One region of the Vibrio azureus genome, then DNA from elsewhere that is predicted to be linked to it. Evidence: predicted binding sites of a transcription regulator. Region 1 holds the regulator's gene; each other region holds the start of a gene.
What was found. Region 1 encodes CRP, which controls carbon source genes, mostly activating them, when cyclic AMP is high. Its sites were predicted from a motif close to TGTGANNNNNNTCACA; they were not measured.
Positions count from the first base shown of each region.

Region 1 (8,322 bases):
ATGTTGGCGCTAGAGATGGGGGGTAATAACCCGTTGGTTGTCACGGACAATTATGATGACTTAGATGCAACGGTTTATACCATCATACAATCTGCCTTTATTAGTGCGGGCCAACGTTGTACCTGTGCGCGTCGTTTATATATTCCGTTCGGTGAACGAGGGGATGAGCTCATCAATAAACTTGTTCAAGCGACGGCGAATATTAAAGTTGATCAACCTTTCGCAGAGCCTGCTCCTTTTATGGGGCCGCAAATATCAGTTGCTGCCGCGCAGCATATTCTTGAAGCTCAAGCTCGTTTGCAGTCGCTAGGAGGGCGGAGCCTTATTGAAGCGAAAGCCGGTCAAGCTGCGTTTGTTTCCCCTGGTATCATCGATGTCACTAACGTCGCAGAATTGCCTGATGAGGAATACTTTGGTCCACTCTTACAACTCGTGCGTTACGATGGTTTTGCAACGGCGGTAGCATTAGCCAATGACACTCGTTTTGGTTTATCTGCAGGATTGATTTCTAGCGATGACGATGAGTGGCAGTATTTCGTTGACCATATTCGCGCCGGTATCGTTAACCGAAATCGCCAACTTACGGGCGCCAGTGGTGATGCGCCATTTGGAGGACCTGGGGCTTCGGGTAACTTACGACCCAGTGCTTATTATGCGGCAGATTATTGCGCTTATCCGATGGCGTCAATGGAAGGGCAGGAGTGTGTGCTGCCTTCTAATTTGAGTCCTGGTATCGAACTGTAAAATATTCACAAGTAATGAAAATGGGGTGAAGTGGCTGGTTGCGTGTTGAAAGCGCAGAAATCTTCTTTACCCCAACTGCTTTCAATTGGCGGTCGTTGTACATTTCTTCAATCAATAACGCCAAGTAAAACGTCACAGGTTGATCGCCATTTTTCGCCTTAGGGGGAAGTAAACCAATGGCTTGTCTTTTTTCTTAACTTTTATTTGATAACAGGAGCTATCATGACGCCCGATGTGCTATTTGATTCCTTATGGAAAGATTATATTCATCGTCTTTGTCCCTCCGCGGCGAAAGTTCACCAACTTCTGCAAGAAAATGAACCATTGATTAATGATCATATTGCTTTGCGGACATTTGATGTTGCTCCTTTAGGACTTGCCACCTTAGCTCAGCCATTTTTAGATGTTGGCTATTTGCCTGGTGGAGATTATGTGTTTGAAAGTAAAAAACTGATTGCAACCCATTTTGAACATCCAGATCCAAAGCAACCAAAGGTGTTTATTAGTGAACTGAAAGTCAATGATTGTTCTGCGCAATTACAAGCCATCGTGCATAAACTGGTTGAACAGGTTGATATCACTCAGTTGACCCAGCCGGAATTTCTCTATGGTGGCCGCTTGTGGGACCTCAGCTATGAAGACTTTAAAACGTTAGCACAGGAAAGTGAATATGCTTCTTGGTTGGCAGCTCACGGCTATGGTGCCAATCATTTCACTGTCAGTGTTAATCAATTAAGTCAGTATCATGAAGTGATGCAAGTAAACGATTATTTACGCCAATCGGGTTTTACTATTAATGAAAGTGGGGGCGAAGTAAAAGGCACGCCAGCTGTCCTTTTAGAACAATCATCAACGATGGCGGATAAAGTCCCAGTGACGTTCATCGAGGGCACTGAGCTGGTTCCGGGTGGTTTTTATGAGTTTGCTAAGCGCTATCCAATGGAAAATGGTAAGTTGTACCCAGGGTTTGTAGCAGCCTCAGCAGATAAAATATTTGAAAGTACCGACAGCAAAGTTCATATGGATAAGTAATTGCTTACTCACTTCGTAGGCTAGGGTGTGAAGGGATAGCAACGAAGGTACCCAGTTGACTTTCAGATGTTTAAGATACAGTAAAAGCCACTAATGAAGTGGCTTTTACTTTATTGCATGTTGATTTAGTACTCGATTATGGATTAACGAGTTCCGTAAACCACGATGGTTTTACCGTGAGCAGAAATCAAGTTTTGCTCTTCTAGCATCTTCAGGATACGACCGACCGTTTCACGAGAACAGCCAACAATTTGGCCGATTTCTTGACGTGTGATCTTGATTTGCATGCCGTCAGGGTGCGTCATCGCATCGGGTTGTTTCGCAAGGTTGAGCAGCGTTTGAGCGATACGACCCGTCACATCTAGGAAAGCAAGGTCACCCACTTTTTGGCTAGTAACCTGAAGGCGTCGTGCCATTTGTGCAGAAAGACGCATCAGAATATCTGGATTGACTTGGATGAGCTGACGGAATTTCTTAAATGAAATCTCAGCCACTTCACAAGGAGACTTAGCTCGAACCCAAGCTGTACGCTCTTGATCTTCTTCAAATAAGCCCAACTCACCAATAAAGTCGCCTTGGTTGAGGTAAGAAAGGATCATTTCTTTGCCTTCTTCGTCTTTAATAAGCACAGCAACGGAACCTTTGACTATGTAGTACAAAGTTTCCGCTTTCTCGCCCGCATGAATTAGCGTGCTTTTTGATGGGTACTTATGAATATGACAGTGTGAAAGAAACCACTCTAATGTTGGATCGGTTTGAGGTTTACCTAGAACCATAATATCTCACTTCCTCTGCAGGGTATGCTTGCGCTGTCCATATTTTAGCTAAGCGTGTCGTTGGCCTACTAGAATAAGAACTCTTTTTCTATGCTGCAAGCTATCTTGTGTCTCTACAGGAAATAGTATCCTTTTTCGAGTTTGATTTCTTGATTTTAATCGCGTCATTCCTGCTATTTTTTACGCAAAATTGTGCACATGATCACGGAGTGAAAAGTAAACACCTAAATAGCCATATTTTTAGCCAATTTTTCCGGTTTCAATCAGCTTCTGTAGGATGGGTCTGACGATTAATTCCATCGCAAAACTCATTTTACCACCGGGGACGACAATGGTGTTATGGCGCGACATAAATGAGCCATCTATCATTGCTAGCAGGTAAGGAAAGTCGACATTTTTAATGCCACGTAAGCGGATTACGACAAAACTTTCATCCAAGCTTGGTATTCCTTTGGCATTTAGTGGATTCGAAGTATCGACAGTGGGGACACGTTGAAAATTAATATGTGTACGAGAAAACTGCGGGGTGATGTAGTTTAGGTAGTCATCCATAGAGCGAACAATGGAATCCATGACGGCTTCTCGTGAATGGCCGCGCTCACGAGTATCGCGAACAAACTTTTGGATCCACTCTAAGTTCACGATAGGGACCATTCCAATCAGAAAGTCGACATGACGAGCTACATTGACTTCGCCATCGACAACACCGCCATGAAGGCCTTCATAGAACATGACATCGCTGTTTTCTGGTAAATCTTGCCAAGGCGTGAAGGTACCTGGCATTTGGTTATAGGGAACGGCTTCATCGAACGTATGGAGGTAGCGGCGCACACTGCCGATTCCTTGTTTGCCATATTGACGAAAGAACTCTTCTAAGCTGGAAAAATCATTGGCTTGCGGACCAAAGTAGCTGATGTGTTTGCCCTGCTCTCGGGCTTTTCTTATTTCAACATCCATTTCGGGACGAGTAAAACGGTGGAAACTATCTCCTTCGACCCAAGCTGGTTTGACATTCATCATGTTGAACATTTTTCGAAATGCTTCAGATGTTGTCGTAGTACCGGCACCAGATGAACCAGTGACCGCGATGATAGGGTGTTTTGCTGACATGACAAACCTTGTCGTAATTAACGTACCTGTTAGCGTACAGCGCTTTTGCACTGTACGAATGATGAAGCACTATATCACGTAAAACGAACCTGTCATCGAGTGGAGTAAGGTAAAGTGTGAGCAAACGAGAGCTAGTGACTGAGTTATTTTCATGTTGATACAGGGGGAAAGCGATGTTTGTAGTCAGAAATGGTGTCTGCAGACTATTTGGCTTTCAGTTTGATATCGACGGTTTCATGCAGTTCTGAAAAGACGATCACGGCTTCATCATGCTCAAGCTGCGTTTTTACTTGCTCAATTTTGCTTTGTAGGGACATTTCTACCGCACCGTAATCGGTGCCTTCACGAAGAACAAATTCCCGGATTAAATTTTCTAGTGTTTCTGGTGCAATATCTTGCCATGGGATAATCATAAATACCTCGAACGTTTATGATGGCCGCTTAGTTTACTGTGTTCTTTGTGTCGATACACCAGAAAGATAATCAGCCGCGATACTTTCGTAGTACGCAGGAAGTGCTTCTTCAAGCCAGAAGCGTGGTTTTAGCACGGAGCCACAAAGAAAACCGACATGCCCCCCATGTTCATATAGCTGATAATCGATATTATCGGGCAAAACAAATTTGGGGATTACAGCCTCCGTCATAAAGGGGTCATCTTTGGCGTGAATGATCAGCGTAGGTAAACGAATACGTTGTAGTTTGTTTAAACCAGAGCATTGCGCGTAATAATCTTGAGCATTTTTGAAACCGTGTAATGGTGCGGTGACCAGATCGTCAAACTCGTACAGGCGTGTGACTCGTTTGATTGAGCGATAAGATAAAGCAAGTTCGCCATGAATTAACTCGTGCTTTTGTAAAGCATTACGCTTAAGAGAAGAAAGCAGATAACGTCGATAAACCTTAGAAAAACCACGTTCGATACGATTGGCACACGCGGCAAGATCGAGTGGTGCAGAAACAATCGTTGCGGCATCTAAGAGTGGTTGGCGGTCATACTGCGCGAGATAGTTAGCCAACATATTTCCACCGATAGAAATACCCACCGCCACTTTAGGTTGACCAGGAAATTGTTGGTCAAGGTGCTCAAGGAAAAATCGAGCATCATTGATTTCGCCTGAATGGTAAGCGCGCGCTTTTTTGTTTGGCTTACCACTACAGCCTCGAAAATGCATCATGACTGCCAGCCAGCCCGATTGTGCAAAAGCGTTCATCAAGCCATTGGCATAAGAGCTATAGAAGCAGCCTTCTAGTCCATGAAAAAGAATAAAAATAGGCTTTTGAGCAGCAAACTCCTGATTAAAAGGCTCTGACCAAGCTAAATCGAGGAAATCCCCATCTGGAGTATCAAGAGTTTGCCATATTGGAGTAAATAATGCTTTTTTTCTGATCAATCGTGGGAGGAGAGTTTGAAGGTGTGGGTTTTTAAGGCCAGTAGCAGGAAAAAATTGAGTCATACAGGGCACCAATCGAAAAAGCATATTAAATTGCTAGGCACGCTCTTCGGCTGATTCATAGCAAATACGGGTTGATGGATAAGCTCACTTCTTGGCGCTAAAAACCGCCTTAACGACGAATTCGGCGTTAATGGAAATCTCGGGCTTGTGAAGATGAGGCCAACGAACGTATTTTTATTATGAATTTACATGCTGATTATTATAGATAGAGACTCAAGTAACCTCAAGGCTGAGGAGCGATATGCACCGAACGGAATCACACTGAGGTTAAAAGTGGTTTGGCTTGGGGAAGGGGAGAGAAAAGGCATGCTGTAGGTGATCACCACCTAAATGACGACAGTATCTGAGAGTTAATGGATCACCGTCATTCGCTGTTAATGATAGTGTATTGATGCAATCCACTAAGTCTGCTTGTTGCTGTTTTTCAAGTTCAAGCTCAAACTGCAGAGCCTGGCGGTATAAAGCGTCGTTAAGCTGAGGCTTAAGTTGGCGACGCAGCTCTCGGTAGGAGTACAGCAGGGTTTCACTTCTTGTTAAGCTATGTTGCACTGCGGGCCAATCTTGCTCGGAGAATGTAACCTGTTGTTCATCTAACCATCTTAAAAGTAAGACTAAGTTCACATTGCCCTGATAGTGATTTTGTAATGATAGACACGCCTCTTTCACCTGACGAACACCATAAAATTGCAAACTAAATTGCCAGAGACTTTCTAGGGTTAGGGGCGGGTTGGCGTGTCGGTTACTCATTGATTAAACTCAAGTTCCATTTGTTCTAGGCTTTCTTGTGCGGACATCCATTCTAGCTCTACTTCTTCAAGTTGTGCTTTGCTGGTGGCTTGCAGTGCAAGAACTTTATTAAGTTTGGCCTTGTTATCGAGCTCATAGAGTGAATTATCGCTTAAAGCTTCTTCAGCCTGAGCTAAATCTTCACCTAATTTATCCATTTTCTTTTCTAATTGCGTTAGCATCTTTCTGATAGGGGCCGTTTGCTTACGAAATTCTGCTTCACGCCTTTTTTGCTCTTTTTTCGCTGCGGCACTGTTGCCATTATCTTTGCTTGGCTGTGCTGCCTGTGCTTCACGACGTTCTATTTTTTGCTGTTCAGTGAGCCATTTGTAGTAGTCGTTTAGATCTCCATCAAAGGGTGCGACTTGACGGTCGTGAACTAAATACAGGTCATCGGTTGTTGCTCGTAAGAGATAACGGTCGTGGGAGACAATGACCATTGCTCCTTCAAAGGTCTGTAATGCCATCGTTAATGCTTGGCGCATGTCGAGATCAAGGTGGTTGGTTGGTTCATCAAGCAACAAGAGATTCGGTTTTTGCCAAACGACTAAAGCTAAGACTAAACGTGCTTTTTCACCACCAGAAAAAGGCGCTACCTTTTCCAGTGCTTTATCCCCTTGGAAACCAAAGCTACCGAGGTAATCTCGTAATTGTTGTTCGGTTTGGTCCGGCGCAATTTGCATCATATGCTGCAAAGGGGTTTCTTCTGGGTGTAAGGTTTCTAACTGATGCTGCGCAAAATAGCCGATTTTGACCCCTTGAGAATAAGTAAGTTCGCCACTTTGCGCCTTAAGATCTCCAGAAAGCAGTTTAATTAACGTTGATTTACCTGCGCCGTTACGGCCTAGAAGACCGATACGACTGCCAGGGACTAGATTTAAACGTATTTTTTCTAATATTAAGTTATCGCCATAACCCGCCGAGACTTCTTCCATCATCATGATCGGATTAGGTAAGGCTGCGGGTTCTCTAAATTGGAAGCTAAATGGGTTATCAAATTGTGCTGGCAGCACTTTTTCCATCCGTTCTAAAGCTTTGATTCGGCTCTGCGCTTGACGAGCTTTAGATGCTTTGTAGCGAAAACGGTCAATATAACTTTGCATATGCGACATCTGCTTTTGCTGTTTTTCAAACATCGCTTGTTGTAAGACCATCTTTTGTGCGCGCTGATTTTCGAATGACGAGTAATTGCCCGTGTATTCATTTAATTGTTGGTTTTCTATATGAGTAATACGGCTGACAATGGGATCGAGAAAGTCTCGGTCGTGAGAAATAAGGATTAAGGTGCCAGGGTAATTTTGTAGCCAGCGTTCGAGCCACATGACAGCATCGAGATCAAGGTGGTTAGTTGGCTCATCGAGTAACAATAAGTCTGAACGACACAACAGAGCTTGCGCCAAGTTAAGACGCATTCGCCAGCCACCAGAAAACTGCGTGAGATTCCAGCTCATTTGTTCTTGACTAAACCCCAGACCGTCTAATAGTTCAGAGGCTCTTGCTCGGATGCTATAGCCGCCAATGGTTTCTACTTTACCATGTAACTCTGCTACGAGTGTGCCGTTGTCTTTGGCTTCTGCGTCGGCAAGCTGTTGCTCTAAATGACGAAACTCTCGGTCACCATCAATAACGTATTCCAAAGCGCTTCGGTCCAAAGCGGGCGTTTCTTGCGCTACCCAAGCTAATTCCCAATGTTGTGGCTGGCTGAAAGAGCCTGCATCAATCGAGAGTTCATCTTTTAGCAAAGCAAATAGCGTTGACTTTCCGCAGCCGTTTTTGCCGACTAGGCCGACTTTGTCACCAGGGTGTATGGTTGCAGAGGCTTGATCTAAAAGAGGTTTACCGCCACGCAGTAATTGGATGTCAGAGAAGGTAATCATAGAATTTTTATTCACTTTGCGCTGAGCGCGTTACTTTGGTCGTTTATCTCGCGCTGAATAGTAGGGCTATTAGCGAGAAAAGTCGATGATTGAGCTCTAATTGCATTATGCTATATAAATAAGTATAACAAACTGATAACGGTAAGTTTCTTTTAGAATATCCACAAAGGACGAATTTTTTGTTTGTTTCAGCGTCTACTCCCCCGAGAGTTTTGATTATCTATGCTCATCCTGAGCCACATCATTCGGTTGTAAACCAAATCATGATTAAGCAAGCTCAACGGCTTGAGCATGTGACGGTACATGATTTATATGGTGCTTATCCTGATTTCTTTATTGACGTCAATCATGAGCATCAATTACTCATGCAACATGATGTGATTGTTTTTCAGCATCCACTGTATATGTACTCTTGCCCTGCCTTACTTAAAGAATGGCTAGATCGAGTACTTGGTAAAGGGTTTGCTTTTGGCGATGGCAGTGCATTAGCGGGTAAATATTGGCGCAGTGTGATTACCACTGGCGGAAGGCAAGAGGCGTTTA
Region 1 covers NZ_CP018616.1:2,799,750-2,808,071, reverse strand. The annotation lists gene astD (succinylglutamate-semialdehyde dehydrogenase) at 1-744, shown strand, start outside; gene BS333_RS12770 (DUF1338 domain-containing protein) at 967-1,776, shown strand; gene crp (cAMP-activated global transcriptional regulator CRP) at 1,920-2,552, opposite strand; gene BS333_RS12760 (phosphoribulokinase) at 2,793-3,662, opposite strand; gene BS333_RS12755 (YheU family protein) at 3,866-4,075, opposite strand; gene BS333_RS12750 (hydrolase) at 4,109-5,116, opposite strand; gene BS333_RS12745 (TIGR02444 family protein) at 5,384-5,863, opposite strand; gene BS333_RS12740 (ABC transporter ATP-binding protein) at 5,860-7,779, opposite strand; gene kefG (glutathione-regulated potassium-efflux system ancillary protein KefG) at 7,959-8,322, shown strand, end outside.

Region 2 (8,322 bases), 1.5 Mb from region 1:
GACATCTGCAATTGCTTTTAAGTGAAGCTGAACTTCTGCAACAAGATTACTATTGGGTAAACGTACCAGCAGGTTCAAATCTCTATAGCCTGACTTCTTAGGTTTTTTGAAACGGTTCTTAACGTTGATAATCGATGTTTCGCGTTCTAGCGTTTCATAGACAGCCATCAAACTTGCTACGTCTCGTGCAACAATAGTCGCTCTTGCTAAGTCTGTAATTCTCTCTACTTGACCATCCAATTCGTAATTGATTTTGTCTTGTGCGCGGCGTTTTGATTTAACTCCAGCAAAATAAGGCTCTGAGTGGGTAAGCAATGCTGTCGTTTTGCAGATGGTTTCAAGTTCTAATTGAGCCTGATGTGCTTTTTGATACAGCACATCAAAATCATTATAGGGCTGAATAGGGTTAGATTGAATAGGTTTGATAGCATATAGACCACTGAGGTTATGCTTGAATGATTGGGAACAAACTTGATCTGAACTGTTTAAAGCGCCCTGTTTGCTCTCTGGGGTATTAGGAAGCGCGGCGAATGCAGGTGCACGGCTGAGTACTAAAAGCATCAATGCGGTAGTACGAAAAAATAAGCTCATTCACTCTCCTTAACTTGCTTACACTGAAAAAATGAATAGTCAAAAGTTACTCAGTTTTTGCAAATCAGGCTTATACCTAAGTTTCCTCTAGGTTACTTGGGTATACCTAATTTATGGGGGCTAAGTGCTCAAACCCAATACTCATTCTTTCTGATTATTCCACTATGTGATGGTTCTCTAACTTTAAAGAGGACTGACATTATTTGAAGCCCTTATCTACTTTTCTCAAACCGTCGCTAGAGAAGGTTTTGCCACAAGTTTGAGTTCTGACTCACATTAACATCTCATTATTAACTCAAGATGAACAACGTAGACAAAATAGAAAAATACGTTAACCTAATGATACGTAAGCGTCCCCCAAGTTCTCTTGGTGTACTTTGTTACAACGCAATGTTGTGCCGATCAATGAGATGGGAATCATTATTATTCGAGGTATCACCTTCCCCCTTGTAAGGACGCCTGTTGAGAATTATTTAAAGTTGAGCAAATATGAGAGATCAAGAATTCTGGCATAATAAGTGGGCAAGTAATCAAATCGGCTTCCATTTAGGTGATGTAAACCCGTTACTCATCGAATTTTGGCACCATCTTCAACCCAAACGGGAAGAGCAGGTTTTGGTTCCTCTATGTGGTAAATCTGAAGATTTGGTTTGGTTGGCGTCGAAACATAACGACGTTTGCGGAGTAGAATTGAGCCAAATTGCAGTTAGGGCGTTTTTTGCTGAGCACTTCTACACTCCAACCGTGATTCCAATTAAGGGTAACTTGGAGCTGTATCAGTTTGATGAGCTTTCAATATATTGTGGTGATTTCTTTACGGCTCCGGTCGCAAAAGCAGATTTAGTTTACGATCGTGCAGCGTTAGTCGCGTTACCTCAAGAAATGAGGGCAGATTATGTCAATAGGCTTACACAATTGCTCAATCCTGGCGGCCGTATTTTATTGATCACGTTAGATTACCCTCAAGATGAGATGGCAGGCCCACCGTTTAGTGTACCGGGGGGTGAGGTAAGTGAACTGTTTAAGGGTTATAAAATTACCTGTTTAACCGTGAATGGCGCAGACAAACATCATCCTAAAATAGCGAAGAAAGGTTTGAGCCGATTTTCTGAAGAAGTCTACCTTATTGAAGATCTTCGCTCATAAACACTGAACCTGCTTGGCAAGCGTGGTCAAGCAGGCCAAAAGTGTTGCTTAATAGTGTTGATGAATACTGAGCCGACTTCTTACGTCAGACAACCGTTCTTCTTACAAAAATAAGAAATAGAATACTATTCCACTTCGTTGTCTTCCTTGAATTCAGCTCAGTGACCTCGCTCTGAATCAAGCATCTTGAGGTCACTTGGGTATATCTAGCTCGTACCGCTGAACACAGCATCTTGAATTTACTTGGTTAAAGAAGGTTCAGCGGTTCATCAATTAATATTCAATACGAACTTGCGCAGCACTCTCAATCGCATCTTTGATTGCGCTTTCAAGACTATCACGGCGCGTTAAGACAACACCAAGTCGTCGACGCCCTGAAATATCTGGTTTAGCAAACAATCTTAATTGAGTTTGCGGTTTGGCTAAAGCTTTGGCTAAGTTATCAAACTGTAGGTCTTCTGATTGACCTTCTCCGAGTACAACAGCTGAAGCTGATGGGCCAAATTGAGTGATCTTATGGACGGGCATTTTGGTGAACGCACGAACGTGAAGCGCGAACTCAGACATATCTTGTGAAATCATTGTAACCATACCGGTATCATGTGGACGTGGTGAAACTTCGTTGAAGAACACATGATCGCCTTTAACAAACAATTCCACCCCAAATAACCCATAACCGCCAAGTGCGTTTACGACTTTTTCCGCAGCGTATTCGGCGGCCTTGCGCGCATTATCTGACATGACTTGTGGCTGCCATGATTCACGATAGTCTCCATCTTCCTGGCGATGACCAATAGGAGCACAGAAATGCACGCCGTCGACCGCTTTAACAGTAAGAAGGGTAATTTCATAATCAAAGTCAACGAAGCCTTCGACGATGACTCGTCCAGCTCCAGTTCGACCTCCCTGTTGAGCGTATTCCCAAGCTTTGTTGATGTCTTCTGCTGTTTTAATGACACTCTGCCCTTTACCAGAAGAGCTCATTACAGGCTTAACCACACAAGGGGTACCGACAAAGTCGACTGCTGATTTAAAGTCATCAAAATTATCAGCAAATTGGTAAGGTGAAGTGTTTAGCTCAAGTTCTTCAGAGGCTAATCGACGAATACCTTCACGATTCATGGTAAGTTTTGTTGCTCGCGCGGTTGGAACAACGTTTATCCCTTTTTCTTCGAGTTCAACTAATTTATCGGTGGCGATGGCTTCGATTTCAGGCACAACGTAGGCGGGTTGTTCGTGCATGATGATTTCTTCTAAAGCTTGGCCATCGAGCATATCGATGACGTAGCTACGGTGGGCGACTTGCATTGCAGGTGCATCCGCATAGCGATCGCATGCAATCACTTCTAAACCAAGCCTTTGACATTCTATCGCCACTTCTTTTCCGAGCTCACCAGAGCCTAAAAGTAAAACACGTGTTGCATGGGGGCGTGTTGCAGTACCGAACATAGCATTACCTTAAAAATTAGAATGATGTGAGATGATTGAGAACGGATAATACTGTATTTAATTAATGAGGCAAACGTTTGCTACGTTTTTTTGATGCTGTCGTTGCTCATTCCTGAAGATAAAGATTGGGATGATCCAGATAACAACTTCTATGAGATTACTCGTGTTGTGAATTTAGCGCTTAAAAGAGCAGCACAAAGATTAACTGAGTTTTTATAATAAGAAGAGCCCAATGAATGGGCTCTTCTTAGTTCACAATTTAATCAAGCCTGCAACTTACAACAGCAAAACGCTGACAAACATTAATCGCACTTTAGACATTAACAAAACTGACTGGAATGTCTGGATTTAATGCTTCGATAGTAGATTGAGTTTCAGCAAGGTGGCTGATTTTACCTTGAGCATTTTCAGCTAGAGCGACCGCTTTGATGCCATCAAATTTTAGGCCAGCCAGCATAATTTGGCTCAGCGCGACCTGTAAAGGAGGTAGACTTGGGTTAAATGCAGCATTTTCGGCATAAGCGCCTAAGAACACACGACCACAGGCCATCTCAATGGCAAGGCCACTGAAGTTGTTTGTGTAAGGAGCGTGGCTCATGTTCATCGCATCTACCGCTTTCTCAAGCAGTATATTATCGTCTTTAAAAGTAAAGGAATGCACGACCTCTGACATCAAGCCTGATTCTATGCCTAAATCGTTCGGCCCAAATGCTTCAGGTAGGTAATCGTGAAGTCGTTTTTCGTCACTATCTGGAAGTTGCACTTTGAGGTTTTTAGCCGTTGAGATTTCGTTCATAAACTGACGGCAATGACCACAAGGGCTGAAGTTGATGGTGATGTCAGTTAAACCACGCTCACCTTTCATCCAAGCGTGGCTTATTGCAGACTGTTCTGCGTGCACGGTTTGACCAAGCTGAACTCCAAATAATTCCATGTTAGCGCCGAAATAAAGGTTTCCTGATAAACCTCGAGCGATTGCTCCGACATAGAAATTAGAAATAGGGGCATAGGAAAAAGCAGCGGCGATAGGGAGAAGAGCAAGACGAAGCTCTTTATCGGATAGGTGAGTTAAAGAAAGTAATTGCTCAAACTGCTTTTTGGAAATAGTTGCATCAAAATCGTTGGATTGAACGATCGGAGCAAGGTGGCTAGAAAGTGGCTCAGGAATATTTGCTAATGCCTGTTCAACGCGACTATTCATTTGGAGTCCTTGTTAGTGCATGGAAGGATATTCTAGGCGATGAAACAGAAAAATCCGTGATTAAGATCACGCTAATGTTTGTAAATATTTTCTATGTTACATAATTAGAGGCACTTCACACATGTTCGCTACTTTGCGTTTGGTTACGGTTTACTGAGATAGCCAAACGGCAAGACCAAAAATACTTGGAGCAAGCACTGACGTGATAATGCCACACAAAACTAAGGCAAGAGAGGAATAAGCAGCATCAGAAGGTTGTTTTTCTGCACAAGTTGCGGTACCTAATGCATGCGATACTGTCCCCATGGTTAAGCCCCGAGCAATTGGGTGTTTGATCCCGATTAAATTAAATATTGGATAGGCGAGTATGGCACCAAATAGACCAACAATTAATACAAGAATGGCAGCTATAGCCGCTTCTCCTCCCAAATGACGTGATACTTCCATCGCTATTGGAGTGGTGACTGATTTACTGATAAGGCTGGCAATTAAGCCGATATCTGCTTTGAAGGCCACGGCAATCAAAGTCGCAGTGATCATCGACATAACACTACCTAAAGTGCAGGCTAACAGGATGATTCGCCATTTAGATTTGATTTGTGGTAGCTGTTCATACAAAGGATAAGCCAGAGCAACAACGGCAGGTTGCAGTAAGTCACTGAGCCAGCGGTTGTCATGATAGTAAGTTTCATAAGGGATATGAAAGTAGAGCAAGATCGGAATCAAAACCACTAGACTCATCAAAAGTGGGTTAGCAAACGGTTTGTTGATCTTTATTGCAATATGACGAGCAGTAAAGAATACCAAAATGGTAACAAGTAACCACATGTTAGCGATTATCCTTAAGCAAGTACTCTAATAACCAAGCCAAGCTGACTAAGACGATCAGTGACCCTCCTATGGCACTTGCTAAAATCGGTAATGCATTATTAATCAGCATATCAAAATGTTGCATCAGACCGACACTGATTGGTACAAATAGCAGGATCATATAGCGAATGAATAGAGTTGCGCCAGGTTTGACCCATTCCGCTTTAATCACACCAAATACCATTGAGAAAAATAGCACCAGCATGCCAATAACACTTCCGGGAATAGAAGTGTTTGTTAGTGATTGAAGAAAATTACCGATGGCGAGTGCTCCGCTAATAATTAGCAGAGCAATCAGTAAATGAACCAGTTTTTTTAAGCGATGTTTCATGCCAAATACACTCAGCACCCTCGATTTTGTGTTGGAGGAATCTAAGAAGCCAGACTTTCTACGTAACGATACACGGATTTGAGAAGCGCGATTTTCTTGTCGTCACTTTCATGTTCATGAACTAGGTTTTCTAAATTTAGCATGTAATCTTCAATCTGGCTTTCGAAGATTTCTCGGCAATGCTGTGCCCAACGTCGCTGCTCTTGCTCGTCCAATGTATTGGCGTAGTGCCTTGCACGATAACGGAACAGCAGCGGTTTTATACGCTTATCAGCAAACTCAATATCGAGTGCCGCTAGGTTATTGGGATCGGTTTCGCGAATGATGTCCATGGCGGCACGATCGGCAGGAGAGAAGAAGCCATCATAGAGTTGTGTGTCTACATCATCGCTTTTGGCAAACTTTCGCTCGATTGAAAAGAGACGGATGAGTTTATCTCTAATTTCAGGGTTCTGGCGTAAAGTAGCAAGGTTACTTAGGCATTGCTGGCGATCAATACCAATGGACTCGGCGTTTTCTGCGGTGAGTGTTTTGGCCGGCGCTAAAATAGGGCACTTATTAAGGTGAACTAATTTGACAGGGACGGGTAACAAGTCACCAAGATCTTCTCGTTTTGTATAAAGGCGCTGTTGCAACTCATCAGCGGACAAGTCAAGTAAGGGCTGAGGATCCTTAGCGAGATCAACCGTGATCACCGCATTATTGTTAGTAGGATGCCACGCGATTGGAACGATCCAACTCGTATATTGGCATTCCCGGCCCAACATGCCAGATACATGCATAAGCGGAGTCATATTGACGATATCGATCAGCTCATTCAACTTACGTTTGTGACGCATAGAAAAGAAGTAGTCGAACAGCTTAGGTTGGGCCGCTTTAATCTTCTTGGCTAGTTCAATGGTCGCAACAACATCGGCCATCGCATCGTGTGCATTACTGTGTTCTATTCCATTCGCGACGGATAAATGTTCTAACTTAAAGCTGGTAAAGCCTTCATCGTTTTCAGGCCACTCGATGCCTTCAGGGCGTAATGCATGGCAGGCTCGCATAACATCAAGCAGATCCCAGCGTGAGTTGCCTTTTTGCCAACTCCAAGCATACGGGTCGATAAAGTTACGGTAGCAAGTATATCGTGTAACTTCATCATCAAAGCGAATGCTATTGTAACCAAGGCTGGTGGTGTTTGGTTTAGAAAGTTCAGCATGGATCTTTGCGATAAATTCCGGTTCAGGTAAGCCATCTTTTAATGCTTTCTGAGGCGTAATACCAGTAATCAGAGCAGCCTCTGGGGAAGGCAAGTAATCAGCAGGAGGTTGGCAATAGATCACCAGTGGTTCGCCAATGATGTTGAAATTTTCATCAGTACGCACACCAGCAAATTGGCTTGGACGATCTTTTGCTGGGCTGGTTCCCCAAGTCTCGTAATCAAAGAAGAAGAATGTAGGCTGTTCGGTATTGTTCATGGGTTTCCTTTTTTGTTCGCTATTCTTCAAAGCTTATCTTGTATATACCCAAGTAACCTCAAAGTGCTGCGTTCAGCGAGATGACCTTAGTTCTCAGGCGCGGCATCGATTCGAAGATATAACGGTTCTACATTGAGAATCGTTAACAAAGTCTCAGAGTTAGGGTCGCTGGCCCTTTGGGAGCCTTTCACTGAGCCGACTTCTTGCGTCAGACAACTCAAATTTTGTAAGTGCTGCGTCCCACTTTAAGTCAGACAACCAGAGCATCACAGACAAGCAGCTAAAAGCCACAACAAAACGAGCGGATATAGCGGCCCGACAGAACTGAATGACGGTGAAGGACTTATAGCAAAAATATCATCTAAAGAAAACATCACATTCAGAATTGGTGTCGATACAACGAAAAGAACAAACGTATTCTTGAAGGCAAGTATCTGATCCCCAGCCTCAGCCTAAAGAATGCAAGGTAAACCCACAAAAGAATACAAAGTTTAAAGCGGCAAGAGGTAAATCAGAAGTTGCTCTGAATCAAACACCTAAAGATCGTTAAGGTATAGAATACGGGTTTGTGATTGATAACGCATTTATCATTGCAAGTCACAGTCGAATCCTAGCTTGAACCTAGATTTGTACGAGTGAAACAAACATAACTTCTTGATTCAGACTGATTACATGCTAGATTTAACATATTGGCAGATTTTATGGTTTATATGGAAATAACAATGAAAAAAATCGCTATGCTACCCTTGATGTTTTTTATTTCTACCTCTGTTGCTGGTGGTGTGCTAAGCGGTTCAGAGGAAGGTCAATTATATAAAATTAACGAAAATTTTGATAAAGAATTCAAAGCGACAAATATTGAAAAGCTCACCAAAGATTACAATAAAACAAAATCAGAAAGCCGCAACTTAGAAGAGAAAATCGACGATTATAAGTCCTACATTATTGATGGTTCAGAGTTAATGCAAAGAGACCTTATGTCAGGTCAACCTAATGATGATTTGATAGAGTCTTTAAAGCAAAGCTCCTATTCTATAAAAATCCTCAATGATGAATTACAAATCAATCAAGCCAAATTTACGACTATTCATCAAGATATCGAAAAGTTAAAAGCATCAGTATTAAGTTTAGAGAAAAATAAAAATCAACAAATTCTAGATTTATATCGTGAGATTAAATCCAGGTTAATTAATGATTCTTCTATTGCCTATAGCCACAAAAGCGACGGAACCATCACATGTAATGCATCAGACAGTATTAGCCGTTGTGTA
Region 2 covers NZ_CP018616.1:1,279,513-1,287,834, forward strand. The annotation lists gene BS333_RS05895 (RelA/SpoT domain-containing protein) at 1-591, opposite strand, end outside; gene BS333_RS05900 (thiopurine S-methyltransferase) at 1,081-1,737, shown strand; gene purT (formate-dependent phosphoribosylglycinamide formyltransferase) at 2,011-3,186, opposite strand; gene BS333_RS22485 (hypothetical protein) at 3,280-3,405, shown strand; gene cdd (cytidine deaminase) at 3,500-4,387, opposite strand; gene BS333_RS05915 (CidB/LrgB family autolysis modulator) at 4,538-5,215, opposite strand; gene BS333_RS05920 (CidA/LrgA family protein) at 5,217-5,588, opposite strand; gene sbcB (exodeoxyribonuclease I) at 5,630-7,051, opposite strand; gene BS333_RS05935 (hypothetical protein) at 7,774-8,322, shown strand, end outside.
Region 2: cdd (cytidine deaminase) is a predicted target of CRP. The motif match lies at 4,443-4,458, and genes of this name have one in related genera.

Region 3 (8,322 bases), 1.2 Mb from region 1:
TCTGACCAAGGGCGCCATATCATGAACAGTAATATTTCGACGATTAATCAGCTTGAAATACGCTTAAATGAATCTGTATGTGCTGTAACAGAACTACAAAATATGAGCAGCCAAATCGGGTCTATCTTAGACGTTATTAGAAATATTGCCGAACAAACAAATTTGCTGGCGCTAAACGCAGCGATTGAAGCCGCTCGGGCTGGCGAACAAGGTCGTGGCTTTGCCGTTGTCGCCGATGAGGTACGTGTTCTCGCATCAAAAACGACTCAATCAACCATTGAGATTGAATCCATGATCAGCACGTTACAATCAAAATCACACTCTGCAAGTCAAGTCATTCAAAGTTGTATGAGTGATATGGAAGTGTCAGTAGAGCAAGCATTAAGTGCCAATGGTGCCATGGAAGAATTGCAAGCTCTGATCATTAAGATCAGACAAATGAGCACCCATATATCACAAGCTGCAGTTGAACAAAGCACCACGTCTTCTAACATCGCTCGTAACCTTGAAGAAATAAACAGCTTAACCGATAAAAACTATCAAGCCATGGTGAATATCGCTCAAACCAACGAATCACTGACTCAATTAGCTCAACAGCAAAATACCTTAGTTCACCAGTTTAAGTTATAGTCTTGCTTTTGCTTTTGCTTTTGCTTTTGCTTTTTACAGAGCATACCCAAGTGACCTAAAAATGCTTGGGTATATATTTTCTTCTGCTTACCCTTGTTTTTCTTCTGCTTTGTCTACATATGCTTATCATGGTTTGCTCATTTCTTCCTTCTTTTATTGAGCAAGCAAAATGAAAAGGATAATTTATGGCTGTTCATGTTGGTATCATCGATCAAGACCCCGTGAGATTGGTTACCCCTCTTTTGGATAATCGCACGGTCAGTAAACATATCGTCTTCATCGGCGATAAACATCAAGCCGATATGTATGAACGCTTAAGCACAGTTTTAGAGCAACGCGGTATAACCACCGAATTCTTTGAAATCCCTTCCGCCGTTAACACCTCACTCATTAAACAATCAATACATAAATTAGCTCGTGATTTACACGATCGTGGTGAAGAAGTTAAGCTGAATGCCAGCTGTGGATTACGTCATCGCCTACTCTCGGTTTATGAAGTATTTCGTACGTACCGCTGGCCAATTTTTGTTGTAGAACCCAATAGCGACAAACTTTGCTGGTTATACCCAGACGGCCAAGAGGATACCCAAGTCGAGGATCATATTACCATCTCTGATTACCTAACAATTTTTGGTGCTCGTGGTGAATTTAATCATACTGAACTGCCTCCTCAGCTTGATCATAAACTCTATCAACTCGGTGAACGTTGGGCATCCAACGCACTTGAACTTGGGCCTGGTTTAGCAACCTTAAATTACTTGGCAACTACCTGTCGTAAAGAGCAAAGACTTGACGTTGAGCTATCCGAAAAACAACAAGGTTATCGTGAACTTAACATGCTACTCAGCGACTTAGTTGCAGCCCAAATTGCTACCTATGAAAAAGGAATCCTCACATTTATCAACGAGGATGCCCGCCGATTCTCTAATGGAGAGTGGTTAGAAACCTTGGTTCATAGCACTGTAAAACAGATCCAAGATAGCATGCCAACCATTCAAGACCGTTCTTTGAATGTGCAGGTATACCGAAAACATGGTGAAAGCGAAGTTCGCAATGAGCTTGATGTCGCAACGGTCGTAAACAACAAACTCCATATTATTGAGTGTAAAACCAAAGGCATGAGAGATGATGGGGATGATACCCTTTACAAACTAGAATCTCTTAGGGACCTACTTGGAGGGCTTCAGGCACGTGCCATGCTGGTGAGTTTCCGTCCTCTTCGCCACAATGATATTACTCGAGCAGAAGATTTAGGCTTAGCGCTCATCGGGCCTGACGAGCTAAAAGATTTAAAAACACACCTTGGTCAATGGTTTAAAGCCGCAGGTGGAGCTGACGACCTCTAATAGCTCGTCTTTCGTTTGAGTATATACCCGATTGACCTCAATCAATATGCTGAGTATTCAGCGCAAGTTACAAAAAACCAGGCCTAGCCTGGTTTTTTATTGCTTGCGAAGAAATAAGTCTTACTTAAGTTTTTTACTACAGCATCTTACGCGCAGCTTCAACAACCACTTTAATTGAGCGTGTTTCCGCTTCTTTCAAAGTGGTATGATCCGGCGTTTCTTTTTGAGTACGGTTAATGATAACACCAGCCACACAACCAGCTTTTAAACCTGAACTTGCACACATAGTCAACAGAGTCGCAGACTCCATTTCAAAGTTCAGCACTCCCATGTCTTGCCACTCTTTCATTGAGCCTTGGAAGCGCTTAACAACTCGACCAGAGAAAGTATCGTAACGCTCTTGCCCTGGGTAGAACGTATCACTGGAAGCTGTGACACCCATGTGTACTTTTGCACCACACTCTTCAACCGCAGATTTCATCGCTGTCGCAACATCAAAATCAGCCACAGCAGGAAACTCCATTGGAGCAAAATGTAAACTTGCGCCATCAAGACGAACGGAGCCTGTCGTCACAATCATGTCACCAACATTTACGTTAGGCTGAATTGCGCCTGTAGTACCAACACGTAAGAAAGTACGTACACCAAGCTGCGCAAGCTCTTCAACTGCAATAGATGTCGATGGGCCGCCGATACCTGTAGAACACACTACGACAGGTTTTCCATCCAGTTGTGCACGATATAACGTGTATTCACGATGACTGGCTAGAAAGACTGGGTTGTCCATCTCTTCCGCAATTTTTTGAACACGAGCAGGGTCACCAGGAATAATGGCTAATGTTGCGCCAGCAAGATCGGCTTCAGTAACACCTAGGTGAAAAACAGCTTGAGACATAAGTCGCTCCTTATTGTGGCCTAACGTTCGTAACGATAAGCGCATAGGTATATTGGGTACAACAGATACTCTAGCGAACCTCACTACAATATAGAGTGATAATAATCACAAATGAAAAATGTAATATTTGTATTTTTTCAAAAAAATTATACATATATCACAATTTTTATTGTGCAACTACAAGCACACCCAATCACCTCTGCTCGTTGCTGCTTCTCACTCTACTGTTGTACTTCAATTAATTCAGCGGCCTAATTCACGCTTTGTTTGATATGCTTTGACTCAAAACGTAGCAGTCTTAATGCATTCAATGTCACCAAAGCCGTCGCACCACTGTCAGCTAAAACCGCAACCCATAAGCCCGTAATGCCCAATAGACTGGTGACCAAAAAGACACCTTTTAAGCCAAGCGCAAGCGCGACATTTTGATGAATATTGCTCAACGTTGCCCGAGAGAGCTCGATCATAGCGGGTAACTCAACCAACCGATTGTGAGTCAAGGCGGCATCGGCTGTCTCAAGTGCCACATCAGTGCCTCCCCCCATTGCAATACCGATACTGGATGCCTTCATCGCGGGTGCATCATTAATGCCATCACCAACCATCGCAACTGTGCGTGTCGTCGACATTTTCTCAACATGATGCACTTTATCGGCTGGCAGCAAACTCGCTTCGAAAGTCATGCCCATTTCTTTGGCAATCGATGCTGCACTTCGTGGATTATCTCCGGTTAACATAACGGAGTTCACACCTAACTTCTTCAACGCAGCGACAGCTTCTCGTGCATCCTTGCGTAACGTATCTTGCCAAGCAATAAGACCAATCAGCTTTTCCTCACAACGGACAATCACGACCGTTTTTCCTTGAGCTTCGATTTCAATAATGCGCTCTTCCATTTCCGATGAAATAGAGAAAGTGATCTTAGAAGGCGCAATAACTTGTACATGCTGCTCATCAACATAGCCACTGACTCCTGAACCAACCTGTACCGTTTTCTCAGTTGCTTCAGGGATCACAATACCTTGCTGCTGCACTTTATTCACTAACGAGATTGCCAACGGGTGGCTTGAACCTAGCTCTATGGCCGCCGCCAAGCTCAGCAATTGAGATTCAGGCACATCAATCGGAATGATATCCGTCACTTGTGGTTTACCCTGTGTCAAGGTGCCTGTTTTATCAAAAGCAACCGACTCAACACGTCCGAGTAATTCCAGTGCTGCTCCGCCTTTGATCAATGCACCACGTTTTGCTGCTGCAGCTAAACCAGAAGTAATCGCAGCAGGCGTAGAAATCACTAACGCACAAGGACAAGCAATCAGTAACATGGCTAAACCACGGTATAACCAAGTTTCCCAAGGCTGAGCGAACAATAAAGGAGGTGTGACAATAACAAGCAATGACACCAACATCATTAATGGTGTATACCAGCGACTGAATTTATCCAGAAAACGCTCCAGTGGTGCTTTTCTTGATTCTGCTTCTTCGATTAAGTGAAGAATACGATCAATCGCGTTTTCTCCTTGGCGAGATGTGACCTCGATGCGCACCACCTTATCCACAACCACCGCACCTGCCATGATTTGCCCGCCCTCGTTATGCTCAACAGGTAATGATTCGCCAGTGAGAGCACTTTCATCGAAACTGGCCACCTGATCAAGCAACCATCCATCCGCAGGCATTCTTCCACCAGGGGCAACTTCAATGATATCGCCAGGTTTAAGCGTTGAAGCTTGTACTTCTTTACGCTGACCATCAACAATTAATGTGGTCGTTTCAGGCACCAAATCCATCAGTGCTTGCACGCCACTCCTTGCACGAGAGGACGCATAAGCTTCCAGCTTTTCTCCGATCAAAAATAGGAGTAAAACCATCGCTGCTTCGGCCATTTCTCCAAGATATAACGCACCGAGAGCAGCCACACTCATTAAGGTTTCAATCGCGAATGGTGTACCACTTTTCGCAAGCTTAATGGCTTTTGTCGCGATGGGATATAGACCCATTAAGCAGGTCACGGTAAATAGTGTATTGCTTATCGTAGCGTGAGACTCTGAGAGAATACCTGCTATCACCATCGCAGCCGCAATCACGATGATCTGGATATTGTCTTTTATAATTTCCAGCCAACTTTTATGCGCAACTTTAGGCTTAGGAGCATCCGTTGAAGAAAGAGGAAACCCTGTTTGTTGTGAAATCTGCTCAATGACAGGAGCTAAAGATCGGTTATCAAAGTCGACCACCAGCTTTTCTGTTGCAAATAAAACTTTGGCATTCACCACCCCTCCAATCGAAGAAATGGCTTTTTCAAGTTTTCGAGCACAAGCAGGGCAATCCATGCCTGATACTAACCAACTCTGACGTAAATTCTTCGAGACATCGCTGGGCAAATCGTCATCAGCAGACTCAGTACCACAACTGTTTGTTGAACAACATGAGCCTTCAGGTGTTATCGCCGTGGCTTTGGTGATCGTCATTGCAGGTTTTGTTGTTGAGCAGCAAGTATCCCCACTTCCTTTTTTCATGGTTGGGTTACTTTTGCTTGATTGACACCCTTGGTTTTTTGTACACATAATTCAACTTCCTTTGCTGGAGATACTTTTTGATCTTGATCCAATGGCTTGATACTCAGACTCTTCATAGTCAGATTGCTCATAACTTGATTGTTTATAGCGAGATTGTTCATAGCTTAATCACCCATAAACATACTGTTTTATGAAACATAAGGTCACAACAAGACATTTTCACAAAACTTGATTTATACATAATTTTTCTCAAACGAATCGCTTCAAAATAATCCAGTCTTAGCCATGATTAATTGCTATGTTGTTAATTATAAACCTTGGAGTAAGCTCCAAGGTCAAGAAGAAATGAATGGTGCTATAAGCTTCAAGATAGAAAAAAGGCGCCTGAGTCAGCGCCTTTAATATCGTTTTCGAAAAAGTCGTCGTAAGCGGTCTTCGTAAACAATCTTGGATCAAAGGAGGGATAACACTTAAACTGGGTGCTGAAAACACTCATTTAATGACTTACCTATCGCTCTTAATACGTCACGTCGAGTGATCATACCAACCAGTTTTTCTTTATCGTCTACCACAGGGTACATTTTGGGCTTACCAATTTTCATCATGTCAGCCAATTCGATAATTGACATATCTGGCGATACAGACAGTACATCATCATGCATACATTCTTCTACCGTATGGGTATCATGGCAATGGTAACTGGCTTTTACTAGTTCATCGAGCAAATCTTGTTCAGAAAGATAGCCAACGACTTTTTCATTTTCATCAATGACAGGTCCGCCAAGTGTCACGCTTTGCATCACCTTGTCTAATGCAGCAGTAAGTGACATATCTTTATTGAAAGTCACCGCTTGCAACGTCATATAATCTTTTACTTTGAGTGAGTGCATTCTTATCTCCTTAACAGCCAACTTTTCTGCTCTTAAGTTAAGTGTCGCCTAAATTCTTAATTTTACTAAATTGAAATTGGCAATTTTATTCATAGACTGTCTCTATTGAACTTTGTTTTGATTCAAACACTCACGCTATAAAGATCAAAAAAGCCAGCCTCATTCTTAGAGTAGAAATGAGGCTGGCTGAGAATTGATGAATCTTATTGTGCTAGCGATGCGACCATATCACGAGCAACAGCCTCTGCGACTTTAATGCCGTCAATACCTGCAGATAAGATGCCGCCCGCATAACCTGCCCCCTCACCTGCTGGGTAAAAACCTTTCAGGTTGAGGCTCTGATAATCTTTTCCTCGCTTAATACAAACCGGAGAAGAAGTACGAGTTTCTACTCCAGTCAGCAAGCCATCTTCCACAGAAAACCCTTTGATTTTTTTATCAAATGCGGGAATCGCTTCTCGGATCGCTTCGACTGCAAAAGCAGGCAAAGCCTTAGAAAGATCCGTCAACTTAATCCCTGGGGTGAAAGAAGGCTCAACCTCTCCCAACTGACTTGGATCTCGGCCTTTTAGGAAATCTCCGATTTTTTGCGCTGGTGCATCATAGTTTTCGCCGCCTAATACATAAGCATTGGACTCAAGTTCGCGTTGAAAACGAATACCTGCCAACGGGTCACCCGGGTAGTCAACTTCTGGAGAGATACCGACTACGATAGCACTATTAGCATTACGCTCTGCTCGTGAATATTGACTCATTCCGTTGGTCACAACACGCCCTTCTTCAGAGGTCGCCGCAACAACAGTACCACCAGGACACATACAGAAACTGTACACCGTGCGTCCATTTTTACAGTGATGAACCAATTTATAATCTGCTGCCCCAAGGATTGGGTTGCCTGCATTAGGACCAAAACGGGCTTCATCAATCATTGATTGTTTGTGTTCAATACGGAAACCAACAGAGAAAGGTTTCGCTTCCATATAGACACCACGTTCATGCAACATCTCAAAAGTATCACGAGCACTGTGACCGACTGCCAACACGACATGACGCGACTTAATCATCTCGCCGTTTGACAAGGTCACTCCAGTAACTTGTCCGTCTTCCATATGCAAATCATCAACACGAGTGCTAAAGCGAATTTCGCCGCCCAGTTCGATAATTTTGGCGCGCATTTTCTCAATCATAGTAACCAGCTTGAAGGTACCTATGTGTGGCTTGCTCACATAGAGGATTTCTTCTGGAGCGCCTGCCGCAATAAACTCTGTGATAACTTTACGGCCATAGAAATTAGGATCTTTGACTTGGCTGTAGAGTTTGCCGTCAGAGAAAGTTCCGGCACCACCCTCGCCAAATTGAACGTTCGATTCCGTATTCAGTGTGCGTTTACGCCAAAAGCCAAAAGTATCTTTCGTTCTCTCACGAACTTCTTTACCACGCTCAACAATGATTGGATTAAAGCCCATTTGAGCTAAAACTAATCCGGCGAAAAGACCACAAGGACCAAAGCCAATTACGACAGGACGTTCTGTTAGATTATCTGGCGCTTTAGCAACGAACTTGTAATCCATGTCTGGCGTTTGACGGACATGCGGATCTTTGGCAAATCGCTCTAGCAGTGCTTGCATATCCCCTTCGACAATGACATCAAGGGTATAAATCAAATGTATTTGGGTTTTCTTACGAGCATCATAACCACGTCTAAAGACATTAAAAGAGATGACTTCCTCAGCGGTAATGCCAAGTTTTTTGGTGATCGCGGCCAATAACGCGCCTTCTTCATGATCAAGAGGCAATTTAATTTCATTAATACGTATCATATGATGTCTCGTTACTTTAGGTGTCTTAGCCAACAGCATCGCTGTGTAACGCGTGCTTGTCAGCTCACAATGGCGCGCATTCTACGAGAATTTCCATTATCTGTCATACTAAATACAAAGCACTTGTCGTTTTTCATCTTGTGAAAGTTGAATTTTGTTTTGGGATGAGTATTATCGCCCTTCCTTATTTTTGACTAACTTAAGAGCGGATTATCATGGCGT
Region 3 covers NZ_CP018616.1:1,017,798-1,026,119, reverse strand. The annotation lists gene BS333_RS04860 (methyl-accepting chemotaxis protein) at 1-630, shown strand, start outside; gene BS333_RS04855 (DUF1887 family protein) at 816-1,976, shown strand; gene udp (uridine phosphorylase) at 2,113-2,871, opposite strand; gene BS333_RS04845 (zinc/cadmium/mercury/lead-transporting ATPase) at 3,123-5,438, opposite strand; gene BS333_RS04840 (CBS domain-containing protein) at 5,861-6,280, opposite strand; gene BS333_RS04835 (NAD(P)/FAD-dependent oxidoreductase) at 6,484-8,100, opposite strand; gene fdxA (ferredoxin FdxA) at 8,316-8,322, shown strand, end outside.
Region 3: udp (uridine phosphorylase) is a predicted target of CRP. The motif match lies at 2,966-2,981, and genes of this name have one in related genera.

Region 4 (8,322 bases), 730 kb from region 1:
GCGATATCATTGGTGTGAAAGGTGCTTTGCATAAGTCAGGTAAAGGCGACCTTTATGTCAACATGGAGCAATATGAACTGTTAACCAAAGCGCTTCGTCCATTGCCAGAAAAATTCCACGGCCTTACTGATCAAGAGATGCGTTACCGTCAACGTTATATCGATCTGATTGTTAATGAAGACTCACGTAATGCATTTGTTGTACGTTCAAAAGTTATGTCTGCAATCCGTAACTTTATGACGAACAAGCAGTTTATGGAAGTTGAAACGCCAATGATGCATGTGATCCCTGGCGGTGCAAGTGCACGACCATTTATCACTCATCACAACGCGTTAGATATGCCAATGTACTTGCGTATAGCGCCTGAGCTTTACTTGAAGCGTCTTGTTGTTGGTGGCTTTGACCGAGTATTTGAAATTAACCGTAACTTCCGTAATGAAGGATTGTCGCCTCGTCATAACCCAGAATTTACGATGATGGAATTCTACATGGCGTATGCAGATTTCAATGATCTTATGGATTTGACGGAAGAAATGCTAAGTTCAGTGGCTCAAGAAGTACTAGGCTCTACGGCGATGCCTTATGGTGATGAAACGGTTGAGTTTGGTGGCACTTACACACGTATGAGCATGTTTGAAGCGATCAAACATTACAATCCAGAGCATACACAGATTCAAGCACTTACAGAAGAAGATTTACAGGACCGTGATCTTATGGTTTCGATTGCTAAGTCTGTTCATGTTGAAGTGGAAACATTCTGGACATGTGGTCAGTTGCTTGAGGAAATCTTTGGTGAAACCGCAGAGCCAAAACTGATCCAACCAACGTTCATTACGGGCTACCCTGCAGATATCTCACCATTAGCACGTCGCTCAGATGACAACCCATTCTTTACCGATCGCTTTGAGTTTTTCATTGGTGGTCGTGAAGTTGCTAATGGCTTCTCGGAACTGAATGATGCGGAAGACCAAGATGCACGCTTTAAAGCTCAAGTTGAAGCAAAAGAATCGGGTGATGATGAAGCAATGTTCTACGATGCGGATTACATTACAGCACTAGAGCATGGCCTTCCACCGACGGCTGGTCAAGGAATTGGTATTGACCGTTTAGTTATGTTGTTAACTAATACACATACTATTCGTGATGTTATTTTGTTCCCTGCGATGAGACCTCAAGCTTAATAACGGGCCCGTTGCTTTGCATCAAGAAAACCACCTGCGGGTGGTTTTTTTGTTAAAAAATCCCACGCTTCATAGCGTTGACCACTCTTAATGATGATATTGTAAAATTACTATTAGCTAAATTGTAATTTATTGAGTAGTCTTAATATTGAGACTGCGGAACAAGATTGATTTAGAGGAATGTACCAAGTAATCAAACTATTTCGTTGGAAGATTTGGTCATTAAGGGCAAACCTCCGCCTTTAACCAAATCATTGTGCTTCAAGCTGTTTTCTGGTTCGAGTGTCAGAAAGCATGCATAAGACGGTGAATTCGTTCGATAAGGGCGAACAATTTTCAATATTGAATAAGGGTTTGTGAATGGTAGAGCAGTTTAAGATGGATTCTAAACCTGGCGTGATTATCGTCATTGGAGGGACTTACGCATCATGGTTGTCTGTTTTAGAAAAAGCGGGTTGGCAATGCCACCAGGTCGGTGATTTACGTCAAGCTAATGCATTACTCGAAGAATTCAGCCCTTGTATTGGTATTGTTGATCTTAGTCATGATGAATTCAGCCTCAATGGGCTCGCGAGTTTAGTCAGCTCTCATAAATACGTACGTTGGCTTGCACTCATCAAAGAGCTACAACTTGGTAGTGATACAACGTGCCAATTTATTGTTAACTTTTGTATCGATTTTTTTACTGCTCCAATCCCTGATGCGCAACTGCTGAGTACCATTGGGCATCAGCTTGGTATGTTAAAACTTGAGAAAAAAGTTTGGCCAAGTTTAGGTAATCAAGGTGATATGGGATTGGCAGGAGAATCTGTGCCTATCAAGCAATTACGCGAACAAATCAAGCGTATTGGACCCACTGATGTAGGCGTATTTCTTCACGGTGAGAACGGTGTGGGCAAAGAGACCGTTGCCAGAGCCATTCATAAAGCGTCATCTCGAGCGCACCAGCCCTTTTTCTCTATCAGTTGCCGTACACTCAATGAACAACGTTTTCAGATGGAAGTCTTTGGCATCGGTTCTGAAGCAGAAAACGGCCCTTGTATTTTAGAGCAAGCGGAAGGAGGAACCGTGCTGTTTAATGATATCCTCATGATATCCAAACAGCAGCAGCAGAATCTTTTGAGGTTTTTACAAGAAAACAGCATTGAAACGCTTGATGGGATAAAAAGTAGTAATGTTCGTATATTGGTGACCAACACTTCGGATATCGAAAAAGCGTTATTAGAAGGGGATTTTAACGAGGAGCTTTATCATCATATCAGTGTTATGCGAATCAATGTCCCAAGTTTAAAAGACCGTCCAGATGACATCGGTCTACTGGCAAGTTCTTTCCTATATGATTTTTCTAAAGAATACCATTCGCAGGCCAAAAGTTTTTCTGAAGACGCGTTAAAAGCGATGATACGTTATACATGGCCTGGCAATGTGCGAGAGTTGCTCAATCAGGTGAGAAGAGCAGTGCTTCTGTGCGATGACGTAATGATTGAAGAACACCATTTGGATTTACCCAAATGTGAAGAGAGTAAGCGGAGCTTAAAGTTGATTCGCGAAAAGAGCGAGCGAGATGCATTAGTCCTTGTGTTAGAGTCACATAGTGGCCAAGTGTCTAATGCTGCAAGGGAGCTTGAGATATCACGAGCAACCATGTATCGGTTATTGAACAAACATGGTCTCATTGATGAATAGGTCATTTTTTCTTAAAAAGATAAATCACTTGGGTATACATAATAAAGCTCGATAGCTGAGCTATATTTCGGTTGAATGTTTTTAATTGTAAGTATTGGTTTGGTTTATTTTGGTGTATTTGTTCGTTTTTATTTAAAGTCAGAAAAAAGGTTTGATAATTGGTTACGATTAATTACAATTTAATTGTAACTTATTGAGTTATATTCATATTACAGATTAATTATTAGGAGGTACAGAATGAAATACGATGATGTTAATGTTTTATGCAGTACGGTATCTCTATCCATTACGTGTTTGATGCTTGATTTTAGCCAGCACAACTCACAAAACATAATTAATCCGTAACCTACCTTATTATTTACTGGGCTGCGGAAAGTAGCAGCTCGGTTATCGGCGTTTTTCCCTTATTCATGCTCTACTTTTCCAGTTCAAGAGATCTTTTTGATTTGGGGAACACAATGCGTCATTCAATTTATGTAAAGTTAGCAGCCATTTTATTACACGCAGACTTGAAACGTGAGACAAGACAGTGGCAGCGTCTCATGCGTCGTCAGGGTTATCATTTACCAGCACTCAATACTCATTTGTTGAAAGACATTGGGTTAGATTTTGAAGGTCGCTCAAACCGTGCTTATGTTCCAGATGCGGTTAAAACAGAGCGAAAAACGCGTCATCTTCGCAGAGTTTTATCATTGCGAATAATGACATAAATAAGGCCCAAATTGACATGTATACCCAAGCATATTGAGGTCACTTGGGTATATTCATATACATGATTAATTTGGGCATTAAGGCTGACTTAATCAAGTCAGCCTTATTTTCTTTCTTATCTCTGCTCTCTATTCTTTTCTTTCTTCTATCAGCCTTTGCCTTCCAAGTTGTAAATAACCAAACGTCGTGAGGTTACTTGGGGATATTACGGACAAGGATTCGAATAAAGAGTGCTGATCGCTTGAAGCTCACTTAATAGTTCCTCACTTAAGTGCAAGTCGATACTCTCAATATTTGACTTTAGCTGCTTTAGGTTAGTGGCTCCAATAATATTTGAAGCAACAAATGGGCGTTGATTCACAAAAGCTAAAGCCATCTGAGCAGGATCGACGGCGTACTTATGGGCTAAGTCTACGTAGGCTTGTGTGGCATTTAAGCCCTGTTGAGTGAAGTAACGAGCAAAACGTTCCCATTTAGTACAACGAGCACCTTCGGGCCTCATGCCATTGAGGTACTTACCACTTAAACACCCAAAAGCGAGAGGGGAATATGCGAGTAGCTGCACGCCTTCATGATGACTTATTTCTGAGAGTCCGATTTCAAAGCTGCGATTAAGTAAGTTGTATGGGTTTTGGATCGAAATAATTCTTGGTAAATCATGCTTGTCTGCGAGGTGTAATAATGACATCACACCCCAAGGGGTTTCATTCGAAACGCCAATATAGCGAACTTTCCCTGCCCTAACTAAATCGTTGAGAGCTTCTAGAGTTTCTATCAGGGTCACTTCTTCCTGAAGATCTGAGAAAGGGTAGTTCAATTGACCGAAACAATTGGTACTGCGCTGAGGCCAATGCAATTGATACAGATCGACATAGTCAGTTTGTAAACGTTTTAGACTATCGTCGATTGCAGTATGAATATGGCGGCGATTAAGACTCATATCTTCACGAATATAAGGGACGCTTCTAGGTCCAGAGACTTTCGTTGCGAGTACCACTTTTTCTCGTTTGGCGCTTTTTGATAACCAATGGCCAATATATTGTTCAGTGAGTCCTTGTGTGGTTTTGTTGGGTGGTACTGGGTACATTTCAGCGGTGTCGATAAAATTGACGCCGTGATCTAAAGCAAAATCAAGCTGCTGAAAAGCTTGCAGCTCAGTGTTTTGTTCTCCAAATGTCATAGTACCAAGGCAAATCTTACTGACCTCAAGGGAGGAGTGTGGCAGAGTTGTATATTGCATTTTACATCCTTGAAAGTGCGTTACCTTCAGAGCAGGCATGATGGCAAGTTATCGGCAGTGAGCGTCAAAGCCAACCTCTTTCATAGTTGAATCAGTATATCTACGAATCGTTGCTGCGAATGAGAGCCAATGTCAGGCTCAGTGAACACGGCATCTTGAGGTTGCTTGGGTATACAATATAGGTGTTTTTTCGCCATTACCGCAAATGATTTAAAATTAAAATTGGCGATAACTCGAAAGCTGCTAATAACGTGACTATAATTAAAAATCTTGTGATGGAGGTGCGATATGCAGAAGCATCAACTCGACATGTGGTTACATGGTCAACACAAAAGCTCATATAGGATACCAAAAGTTTTTGTTATCGGTTGTTCCGATGTCACCAATTATCTATTAGCAGTGGAATATAAACATCAACTTGAGCCAATTAAAGATGGTGATGGCCCGATGCATTTCGGTTCATTAGAATTGGTTAAGCAAGAATTGCTCAGGTTGGGTATCGATAAAGCTTATTTAAGGCTCCATAATGCTTATGATGAGTTTGGCAGTGAAGGATTGGCTTCTTATTGTGATATTGAAATGTCACTGGCCACACACTAACAAGCTCATCACGTGTATCTTGGATCAATGAATAAGTATTCTGTGATGTTTTTGCTCTAGCCGTTTATTATTCTTGCTTAGCAATATAATGCTTTCTCAAGATCTTTTCAGTAAACTGCGTTCTAAGGTAAAAGCCTCTAGGTAATGTCTTAATCGGTTTGCCATTGGCGTTATAGGCTTCGGTGAGGGCTCTTGAATTCGCCGCCTTTGGGCGTAGATGCAGTGCTTGACCATGCTTTGCAGAAATTTTTTCAAATTGCCCGAAGACGATCATTTCCATCAATTCTTCCCAATCATTTTTGAGGATCATGGACTCTTCATGATCGGGGGACCATATCAGTGGATTACCCACGCGTCTTTCCGCTAGTGGGATTTCGCGTTCTCCTTCCACAGGGATCCAAAGAACTCTAGAAAGCTTATTTCGAACGTGGCTGGTTTCCCAAGTGAGTCCCTGTACACCAACGAGAGGAGCAACAGAAACAAACGTTGTCTCAAGTGGCCTCCCAGTGTGGCTGATAGGAATACTTTTCAACTCTATACCAAGATGAAGAAAATCTTGCTGTGGTTTGCTGCCTGCTGGAGCACCTAAATGCCATTCAAGTAGTTGACCAACCCAACCTTTATCGCGCTTTAAGTTTTCGGGCACACACATATCTGCTTCTTCAGCGAGCTCTGCAAAAGTAATACCTGCCATATCTTGTGCGCGAGCCATTAATTCAGCTTCGGATTTTGGTTCTGATTTCATATCGTCGTTGCTTAAGATCTACAGTTCATATACTAACAAATTTCTATGCACTTCTCTGCTGATCTTTTAATCATATTGGTGATTAAAAGATCCATCCTCATGTTATCCACAGACAGATAAATCAATGTATACACTTTTCATTAAGCTGGATGAATAAACAGGTTTTTTAAAGTGTTTTTTACTTGATTTTATTGAGATGTACTAAAGTTATACTTGTTCTATGTGGATAAAGATAGAATCGTTCGATCTTTGACCGATCTGGTTTTGGTTAAAAGATCATCGAAAAAAATAAGATCATATTAACAGGTGTTTTTATTTTTTGTTTTTTAAAACAGTTACTTATTTTTTAATCCTTTGCTTTGAAATGATTTTTTATTCGGAGTGTTTTCTCTTAAGTTTCTGTTGATATCACTTTCTGCACAAAGTTATTCACAGAAAAGGTGAATAAATGTGGGCTATCTCTCACTGAGATGTTGATAAAACAATATGTGCTTAAAAGATATCCAAAATTGTTCTAAAGCTAATAAATCTTGCTTATATCACACCAGTAAGTTTGCTAGTAATGGGGATATGTGGAAAAATCATAGTAATAAAAAATTATTCATAGAGGTTAGCCAGTGATAGATGGCGATGGTTACCGACTTAACGTTGGTATTGTGATATGTAATAACCATGGTCAGGTCTTCTGGGCTAAGCGATACGGGCAACACTCATGGCAATTTCCACAAGGTGGGATTGACGATGGTGAGACTCCTGAACAAGCTATGTTTAGGGAGCTATATGAAGAAGTTGGTCTAACGAAAAAAGACGTTAAGATCATCGCAACCAGCCGTCATTGGTTGAGGTATAAGCTACCCAAACGATTAGTACGCTGGGACTCTAAGCCTGTTTGTATCGGCCAAAAACAGAAATGGTTTCTGCTGCGATTAGACTGTGATGAATCACATATCAATATGCAACGTGGAAAGTCACCTGAATTTGATGGTTGGCGTTGGGTGAGTTATTGGTACCCGGTTAGGCAAGTTGTGTCTTTTAAGCGTGATGTCTACCGACGTGCGATGAAAGAATTTGCATCAATGGCAATGCCTTTTCGAGAACGTAAAGCGAAAGGTAAACGAAAAAAGCAACGTAGATAGAGGATTAATATGCTCAGTCAGCTAAGGGAAGTCGTTGAGAAAGTCTCTAGGGTCGACGATTTACATCAAGCTCTCGATGTATTGGTGAAAGAGACTTGTACTGCCCTTTGCACTGAATGTTGCACTATTTACCTTGCTAATGAAGAGCAGCAACGCCTTGAGTTGATGGCAACTCAAGGGCTGAGTTTCAAAAACGATAGCATTCATATCAATTTCAATGAAGGTTTGGTGGGGTTGGTTAAGCGCAGTGCTGAGCCACTTAATCTGGCTGAAGCTTCTTCTCATCCTGACTTCAAGTTTTTTCCTCAACTGATGGAGCAGGTTTATCACGCTTTCCTTGCTACGCCTATTATTTATCGTAAACAAGTCTTAGGTGTTCTGGTTATTCAGCAAAAAGAGCCTCGTTTATTCAGTGAAATGGAAGAGTCTTTTTTGGTGACCTTGTCTGCACAGCTTGCTGTATTAATTGCCCATGCTCAAAGCTTAGGGCAGTGGCAACTAAGCTCTAAGCCGTCTGTGATTAAAGGAGCTCCTGCGTCAACAGGCGTGGCAATCGGTGAACTTTGGTTTGATGATTCACAGCCTAATTTGCATGAGGTGTTTCCCGCTTCAGCGCTCGATAAAGAAAGAGAGCACGAGCTATTGGCGATTGCAATTGAGCGAGCAGTGAATGACTTTCGTCGTATGCGCAAGAAGCTCGACAGTGAAATCAATAAAGAAGCGTTGGCTATTTTTGATCTCTTTACTCACTTACTTAATGATCCCATGTTACGCGGTGATCTAAAAAAACAGATCGAAAAAGGAGATCGCGCAGATTGGGCGTTACGCCAAGTTGTCGAAACCTACTCCAACCGTTTTGCTCGCATGTCGGATGTTTACCTACGGGAACGAGCTCAGGATATTAGAGAGCTGGGGCAAAGGTTACTTTACTTTTTACAAAACAGTGAACAAGAACAGGTTTCGATTGATCGGCCCGTGATCTTAGTGGTAAATGAGTTAAGCGCAACGTTATTAGCCTCGATT
Region 4 covers NZ_CP018616.1:502,514-510,835, forward strand. The annotation lists gene lysS (lysine--tRNA ligase) at 1-1,181, shown strand, start outside; gene BS333_RS02415 (sigma-54-dependent transcriptional regulator) at 1,542-2,867, shown strand; gene BS333_RS02420 (hypothetical protein) at 3,326-3,577, shown strand; gene BS333_RS02425 (NADP(H)-dependent aldo-keto reductase) at 3,784-4,818, opposite strand; gene BS333_RS02430 (DUF6482 family protein) at 5,107-5,418, shown strand; gene mutH (DNA mismatch repair endonuclease MutH) at 5,486-6,163, opposite strand; gene rppH (RNA pyrophosphohydrolase) at 6,781-7,299, shown strand; gene ptsP (phosphoenolpyruvate--protein phosphotransferase) at 7,309-8,322, shown strand, end outside.
Region 4: rppH (RNA pyrophosphohydrolase) is a predicted target of CRP. The motif match lies at 6,613-6,628, and genes of this name have one in related genera.